Regions from separate parts of the Pseudomonas onubensis genome, predicted to be linked through region 1. Evidence: predicted binding sites of a transcription regulator. Region 1 holds the regulator's gene; the other holds the start of a gene.

Region 1 (4,188 bases):
TTTCTTCATCGGCGCCGAAGCTCATGTGGGTGCTCCTTAGAAGCCTAAACTGGACAGCAAATCGTCTACGTCATCTTGACCGGATACGACGTCTTCACGTTTATCGGCATGAATCTGCGGACCTTCACCCTTGGCGAGATGTTTTTGTGGATCTTTTTCCGAGAGGATCGCTGCGCGGTCATGTTCGATGCCGGCAAAACGGTCGACCTGGCCGGCCATGAGCACCAATTTGAGCAAGTTGCTTTCCACTTCGGTGACCAGTTGGGTCACGCGCTTGATCACTTGACCGGTGAGGTCCTGGTAATCCTGGGCCAGCAGAATGTCATTGAGGTTGCTGGCCACCGTGCGGTTTTCCTGTTCGCTGCGCGACAGAAAAGCGTCGACCCGACGCGCCAATTCACGAAACTCCTCAGCCCCCACTTCGCGGCGCATGAAGCGGCCCCAGTCAACGCTGAGCGCCTGAGCTTCGGTGACCATGCCATTAACCAACGGCGTGGCGTTTTCCACCAGGTCCATGGTGCGGTTGGCCGCCGCCTCAGTCAGCCTGACCACATAGGACAGGCGTTCGGTGGCATCAGTGATCTGCGAAATTTCTTCGGCCTGGGGCATGTGCGGGTCAATCTGGAAATTGACGATTGCACTGTGCAGCTCGCGTGTGAGCTTGCCCACTTCCTGATACAGGCCGCGGTCACGGGTCTGGTTAAGCTCATGGATCAACTGCACCGCGTCGCCGAACTGGCCTTTTTCAAGGCTTTCGACCAACTGGTGAGCATGCTTTTTCAGGGTCGACTCAAAGTCTCCCTGTGACGTTTCGTTATGCTCCATAGCTCCCCCGTGGTGACATCAGCCGTGGATGCGTTCAAAGATCTTTTCGATCTTCTCTTTCAAGGCCAACGCCGTGAATGGCTTGACCACGTAACCGTTAACCCCGGCTTGGGCGGCTTCGATGATCTGTTCACGCTTGGCTTCGGCGGTCACCATCAACACAGGCAAGCTGCGCAGTTTTTCATCGGCGCGCACGTGACGCAGCAAGTCGATACCGGTCATGCCCGGCATGTTCCAGTCGGTTACCAGAAAGTCGATGCTCCCGCTGTTGAGGATCGGAATCGCCGTCAGGCCGTCATCCGCCTCGACCGTGTTGGTGAACCCAAGGTCACGCAACAGGTTTTTTATGATCCGCCGCATCGTTGAGAAGTCATCAACGATGAGGATTTTCATGTTCTTGTCCAATTCGACCTCCAAGCAGTCTTAAACGCGCCCAGCACCTGGACGCGCCATTTCAATCAACAGGCGTTACACAAAAAGGACTGCCCAGGGCACCACGGCACGAACCCGCAAAAGCATGCAGCCTTTGCGGTAGCGTCTGCAGTGTCCCCACACTGCCTGTCAGCGCGCGCGCCACTCTCCCAATCGCCCCCGCAAGCGGGCGGCGCACTGGCTATGCAGCTGGCTGACACGCGATTCGCTGACCCCCAGGACCTCACCGATTTCCTTGAGGTTCAGCTCTTCGTCGTAGTACAGCGCCAACACCAGTCGCTCACGCTCCGGCAAATTGGCAATCGCTTCCGCCAACGCGCCCTGGAAACGTTCGTCTTCCAGGTCGCGTGACGGTTCCAGATGTGCACTCGCGCCGTCCTCGTGCAGCCCTTCGTGTTCGCCGTCCTGCAAAAGGTCGTCGAAACTGAACAGGCGGCTGCCCAAGGTATCGTTCAAAATCCCGTAGTAATCGTCGAGACTCAATTGGAGTTCGGCCGCAACTTCGTGATCTTTAGCGTCACGACCGGTTTTTGCTTCAATTGCACGAATTGCGTCACTGACCATGCGCGTATTGCGGTGTACCGAACGCGGCGCCCAATCACCTTTACGCACTTCATCGAGCATCGCACCACGTATGCGAATACCCGCATACGTCTCGAAACTCGCGCCCTTGCTCGCGTCGTATTTGGTCGACACTTCGAGCAGGCCGATCATGCCGGCCTGGATCAAGTCCTCAACCTGCACACTGGCAGGCAGGCGTGCCAGCAAGTGATAGGCAATGCGCTTGACCAAGGGCGCATAGCGCTCGATCAGTTCGCCCTGGCTGTCACGTGCCGACTTTTTGTAAAGGTTGTAGCCGCTGGATGTCATAGCACAGGTCCCGCGCTCGTCTGATGCACCAATCGCTCGACGAAAAACTCCAGATGCCCCCGCGGGTTGGCAGGCAACGGCCAAGTATCGACCTTCTGGGCAATAGCCTTGAACGCCAATGCGCACTTCGAACGAGGGAACGCTTCGTAGACTGCACGCTGCTTTTGCACAGCCTTGCGCACACACTCGTCATAGGGAACTGCGCCCACGTATTGTAAGGCGACATCGAGGAAGCGATCCGTGACCTTGGTCAACTTGGCGAACAGATTCCGCCCTTCCTGCGGGCTTTGGGCCATGTTGGCCAGCACGCGGAAGCGGTTCATGCCGTAGTCACGGTTAAGCAGTTTGATCAGGGCGTAGGCGTCGGTGATCGAGGTGGGTTCGTCGCACACCACCAGCAGCACTTCCTGGGCGGCGCGCACGAAGCTGACCACCGACTCGCCGATCCCGGCGGCGGTGTCGATCACCAGCACGTCGAGGTTGTCGCCGATGTCGCTGAACGCCTGGATCAGGCCGGCATGCTGCGCCGGGCTCAGGTGCACCATGCTCTGGGTGCCCGAGGCGGCCGGCACGATGCGAATGCCACCGGGGCCTTGCAGCAGCACATCGCGCAGCTCACAACGGCCTTCGATCACATCGGCCAGGGTGTGTTTGGGTGTCAGCCCCAGCAGAACGTCCACGTTCGCCAGGCCCAGGTCAGCATCCAGCAGCATGACGCGACGGCCAAGCTCTGCCAGGGCCAGGGACAAATTCACTGACACGTTAGTTTTCCCGACGCCACCTTTGCCGCCGGTCACCGCGATCACCTGTACGGGATGCATGCTGCCCATTTTATTTCTTTACCTTGTCTTGCTTAGACGCAGGCTACATGGCTTGGCCGCGTGAATCGCTTGCAGACCATCGATGTAGATACATTTCACGGTGTTCATCCTGCCTCACCCCACCCGCTTAGCCGGGTTGTGGTAAAGGTCGGCGAACATATCGGCCATCGCTTCCTCGCTAGGCTCTTCTTGCATTTGCACGCTGACAGCACGGCTGACCAACTGATGACGGCGCGGCAGATGTAAATCATCCGGGATCCGCGGCCCGTCGGTCAGGTAGGCAACCGGTAACTCATGACTGATCGCCAGGCTCAACACCTCGCCCAGGCTCGCGGTTTCGTCGAGCTTGGTGAGGATGCAACCGGCCAGGCCGCAGCGCTTGTAGCTGTGGTAGGCAGCGGTAAGAACCTGTTTCTGGCTGGTGGTTGCAAGCACCAGGTAATTTTTTGACTTGATGCCACGCCCGGCCAGGCTTTCAAGCTGCATGCGCAGTGCCGGATCGCTGGCTTGCAGGCCGGCCGTGTCAATCAACACCACGCGCTTGCGCAGCAGTGGGTCGAGCGCATTGGCCAGGGACTGGCCCGGGTCGACGTGGGTCACGGTCACATTGAGGATGCGGCCCAGGGTCTTGAGCTGCTCCTGGGCGCCGATGCGATAGCTGTCCATGCTCACCAGCGCGATGTTCTGCGCGCCGTACTTGAGCACATAACGGGCGGCCAGCTTGGCCAGGGTGGTGGTCTTGCCCATGCCGGCGGGGCCGACCATGGCAATCACACCGCCCTCTTCCAGCGGTTCGATTTCCGGCGTGGCGATCATGCGCGCCAGGTGCGCCAGCAACATGCGCCAGGCCTGGCGTGGTTCTTCGACTTCGGCCGTCAGTGCAAGCAAATCGCGCGACAGCGGGCCGGACAGGCCGATGCGTTGCAGGCGACGCCACAGGTTGGCCTGCTGCGGCTTGCTGCCTTGCAGCTGCGTCCACGCCAACGAGCCCAGCTGCACTTCGAGCAGCTCACGCAGGCCATTGAGTTCAAAACGCATCGAGTCGAGCGCGCGCTGGTCGACCGCGGCGGCCGGGGCTGGCGCTGCTGGACGTGGTGGTTCTTTGAAGGTCGGTTCTACCAACGGCTCGGCGGCGGTCAAAGGCAGGCCGGCGAACAGTTGGCGATTGGTGCTGGCATCGCTGTCGCCACGCATGCTCAATTCAGCCTGGGCCGAAACAATGCGCGAGGCGGTCTTGCGC
Region 2 (4,188 bases), on a different contig from region 1:
GGGTCTCGTGGGCAAGAGGATGGCATCGGGAATGTGCGGCGATCATGACCGACGTCATCGCAGGCAAGCCAGCTCCCACAGTGTGATAGGTGAGGGAGTAATGTTTCTAAATTATACGAAGGCCGCGTTTTCCAGCCGGTGCTTGAGCTGGTCCAGCGCAATGCCCGACAGCTCGACCATGCGCTCGTGCAAGGTGGCCAGTTGCAATTCGGTCTCGTAGGTCAGCACACGCTTGAACAAGGTGCCGTTACGATGGGGTTGCAGGAAGTAGTGAATCGAGCCGTCTACCGCCAGGGAGGTGAACACGGTCTTGAATTCACTGGGACGACGGGCGATCTGCACGCGATAGCTCATGGGCACGCGCACGCCCAGCAGGTCGATGATTTCGGTAAAGCGTGTGCCGACCGGCAGTGAACCGCTGGTGCCGGTGTCGGCACTCAGGGAAGTGGGGTGCCACTCGTGCCAGCGATCCGGCTGGGTCACGTAGTCGTAGATGACCTCGATAGGTGCCTGGATGAAGCGCTCCTGACTGATCCGCTCCAAGCGGACCGAATGCTCAGTTGCATGCATGACACACCTCCTGTGTGGCGAGATTTTGTCCTGAGAACTGTCAGAATAGTCCCACTCCCGCGCATTGCACGGGAGTGTCTCAGTAAATTATCAGCGCACCTTGAAGCGGCTCATCAACGCAATCACTCGGCCATTGGCGTCCAGCAGGCTCTGGGTGTTGGTTTGCGTGGCATGGCCGCTTTCTACCAACTCGTCGACCATCTGTCGGATCTGCACCATGCTGCGGTTGATCTCCTCGGTCACCGCGCTTTGCTGCTCGGCGGCCGTGGCGATCTGGGTGCTGAGGTTATTGATATGGCTGACGGAACCGGCCATCTCATCCAGCCCGGTGTTCACCCGCGCCGTGGCATCCGCCGCCGACTGGCAACTGGCCTGGGTGTTTTCCATGGCCGCCACCGACGAACTCACGCCCGTGGTCAGGCGCGCGAGCATCTCGTTGATCTGCGAGGTGCTGGCCTGGGTGCGTGCCGCCAGCGCCCGCACTTCATCGGCCACCACCGCAAAACCACGGCCTTGCTCGCCGGCCCGCGCTGCTTCAATGGCGGCGTTAAGGGCCAGCAGGTTGGTCTGGCCGGCAATCGCGCCGATCACGCCGAGGGTTTCGGTGATGCGTGCAGCGTCCTGGCGCATCGCCTCCACGGTGTGGGTGGCGCTGGCGACTTCGCCAATCAAGGCGCTGACACTGGTGGACGCTTCGCCCACTACCACGCGGGAGCGGTCGGCATGCTCGTTGGCGCGCTGGGTAAACGAAGCGGTTTGCGCCGCGTTTTGCGCCACAGTGTCGGCAGTCGAGCTCATTTCGGTGATGGCGGTAACGGTCTGGTCGGTCTCCGAGGCGTGGCGTACCAGAATCTGGTTGGTATGGGCCGAGGTCTGCTGCAACTGCGCCAGGCTCGACGACATGGCGCCCGTGGCCTGGGTCACCTCACCAATCATGTTCTGCAGGTAGACGATAAAGTGGTTGACTGAATGGCCGATGGCGCCCAGTTCATCCTCGGCGCGAATAGTGATGCGCCGCGTCAGGTCGGCGTCGCCGGCTGACAATGCATCAATATTGGTTTTCAGTGACTTCATGCGCTGCACCAGTTGGCGGATCGCATAAGCGGCCAACAGCACCAGCAGCAACACCATGGGGATTTGCAGCAGGGCCAGGCTGCCGAGCACGTCATCACGTTGGGCGGTGATCAACGAGGTGGGCAGGGCGGTGGCGAGGAACCACGGCGTGCCCTCGATCGGGCGCAAGTAGAAGGTGCTGGCCACGCCTTGGTTGTCGAACTCGGTGCGCACAAGCACCTGGTCGCGATGGGCCAGGGCTTTACTCACCTGGGCGGCAAACGCCGAGGTGCCGGCCAGTTCGCTGATGTTCTTTAACACCACCGGGCCACTGATGCGTGAACTGTTGCTGATGATCTTGCCGTCGCCTTCGACGATCAGCATCTGGCCGCCGATGTCTTTTTCCTTGCTGGCCACCAATTCATTGAAGAACCCCAGGGTCACGTCAATGGTGGCCACGCCATACGCCGCGCCGTCACGCTCGATGGCCATGGCGCAGTTGGTGCGCGGCTCCTGGCTGGCGTCGTCCTTGTAGGCCGCCGCCCAGGCGCACTGGCCGCGTGGCGAGGCGAGGCCGCCTTTGTACCAGCTCTGGTCGTAGTAGTTGGGTGCGGCGTCGCTGTTCCAGAACGTATTGACCGCCAGCTTGCCCGAGGCATCGCGGTGCCAGAAGGTGCTGAACTTGTTGCGCCCTGGCGCGCGCTGGTTGGGCAGCGGCCAGATACCGCCGCCGAAGACTTTCAGCTCGCCATACTGGTCCACCAGGCCGGGCAGCACCTTGTCGATGGCGTCGCTGTCGAGCAGGGGAATGGTTTGGGTGATGCTGCGTTGCTGGGCCTGAACCTTGTTCAGTTCGCCCTTGATGCGTTCAGCCACTTCGGCGACGCGGTTGAGCACCACCTGCTCTTCGGTATGGCGCAGCGTGGGGGCCACCAACTGGCCGATACCGACGACGGTCAACACCAATATCAGCAGGACGAACAACACCAGAAACAGGGTATAGCGGGTTTGGATGGAGCGCAGTGGGGGCATGGGGTCGTCCTTACGAAGCGTTATTGTCGACGCGGCTTTGTTAGAGCTTCGTAGGGCTATCGGCTTGGCGAGGAGGAGCTTTAGGTGCGATGGTGCGAAGTTGTCGGGTTGGCGGCGACCTTGTTGGCGTTCGTTGCGCAAGGTCGCCTGTTCGCAAAACGTGCTGCCGGGTTACCTGTTGCCCGCTTTGCCCTGTTTCACTTCAGTCAAGGGTGAGGAAGGGGGTCGGTGCCAACCGCCAGGGGCATGAATGAAAATTCGTTTTCGCTGCGGCTATCCTGGACGCGGTCGGAACCTCCACCGTTGTAGCGGGTTGTGCGGTCATTCACAAACAGTTGGTTATTACCGTTGCCACCGTTCAGATGATTTTTGCCGTCAGTGGCATAGAGCACGTCGTTGCCGTCACCACCGAACATCAAATTTTCTGAGTCCTTAGCGCCGGTCTTGCTATAGATGCGGTCGTTGCCATTATTGCCGAACATGACGCTGGTGCCGTAGCCGCCCACGATCAGGTCGTCGCCGTCGTCCCCTTGCGCATAGCCGTAGCCGCGCCCCAACCACAGTTCATCGTTGCCACCTCCACCATAGAGTGCGCTGGGGCCTCCACCCGCCTTGAGGATGTCGTTGCCTTCGCCACCGTGAATTTCCACGACGTGCATGACGTCATCATCAATGCTGACCTTGTCGTCGCCACCGTTGGTCTTGATCAAAAGGCTCGGCTGCGGGCCTTGTTGTGCTTGGGCGTCGAGCACATACGACCTGCCATTGACGAGGAACTGCAACTTGTCTCCAGGCCAACTGCGCACCTGAATCTTGTCGGCATCATTGCCGCTTTCAACTATTAGCCGATTGGACACAATCCTGGGTTTTTCGGAACCCACGGTGCTCCAGGTGATTTCCCGGCTGAAGGTCACATCGCCTTTTTTGAGCAGTTCATGTGTTCTAGCGGCTTTTGCGCCTGGCGCCAGGTCAGACGGTGGGTCGTAGGGTGAACGTGCAGGTTTGACTGGCTCGACGCTGGGTACCAGGTGACGCACGGTTGCTGGAGCGTAAGCGTAGGGAGAGAGCATGCTGATGTCCTTCTCGATGACCAACGTAGAAAACCTGACTGCATGTCAGGGCTTCTCTTACGTGGACGCTCGATGCGCAAGCGTTCCTGGCAGCCGCGCAGAGCTTGCGACTGGATATGTCGCTCGCGCCTGGATGGCTCAAGCGTTACCTGGCCTATGTGCGGTGACGCTCGAACGCACAGGGTCAGACCAGGTAGCTCTTGCGCAAAGGCCGACCCATTTCACGGTGCATGCCATTTTCCGTGAAGTGTTCGGGGTTGATGGTGGTGGGCGGGGTAGACGGGTCGTTGTCGAAGTCAAAAGGCTGCGCGGTGCTGCCCGGTAAGCCGACGACCTGAAACTCAACGTTTTTGACTGTGTCTTTGAACGCAGGATCGTACGCCGACCGCTCCGAGGTTTTACCGGGTAGGTTTGTCCCGGTCGCGCCGTTGTAGGCATGCCCGATTTCATGCACCAAACCAAC

What was found. Region 1 encodes FliA, which starts transcription of late flagellar genes. Its sites were predicted from a motif close to CTAAAGTTTNNNNNNNNNNNGCCGNTAA; they were not measured.
Region 2: a site for FliA is predicted at 2,712-2,739, ahead of ACTD9P_RS13510 (methyl-accepting chemotaxis protein). Genes of this name have one in related genera too.

Annotation. Positions count from the first base shown of each region.
Region 1 is NZ_CBFHAZ010000130.1:2,539-6,726, reverse strand. It holds gene ACTD9P_RS26835 (chemotaxis protein CheA) at 1-25, opposite strand, end outside; gene ACTD9P_RS26830 (protein phosphatase CheZ) at 37-825, opposite strand; gene ACTD9P_RS26825 (chemotaxis response regulator CheY) at 844-1,218, opposite strand; gene fliA (RNA polymerase sigma factor FliA) at 1,387-2,127, opposite strand; gene fleN (flagellar synthesis regulator FleN) at 2,124-2,957, opposite strand; gene flhF (flagellar biosynthesis GTPase FlhF) at 3,063-4,188, opposite strand, start outside.
Region 2 is NZ_CBFHAZ010000033.1:19,313-23,500, reverse strand. It holds gene ACTD9P_RS13515 (SRPBCC family protein) at 112-570, opposite strand; gene ACTD9P_RS13510 (methyl-accepting chemotaxis protein) at 661-2,655, opposite strand; gene ACTD9P_RS13505 (calcium-binding protein) at 2,862-3,749, opposite strand; gene ACTD9P_RS13500 (M91 family zinc metallopeptidase) at 3,910-4,188, opposite strand, start outside.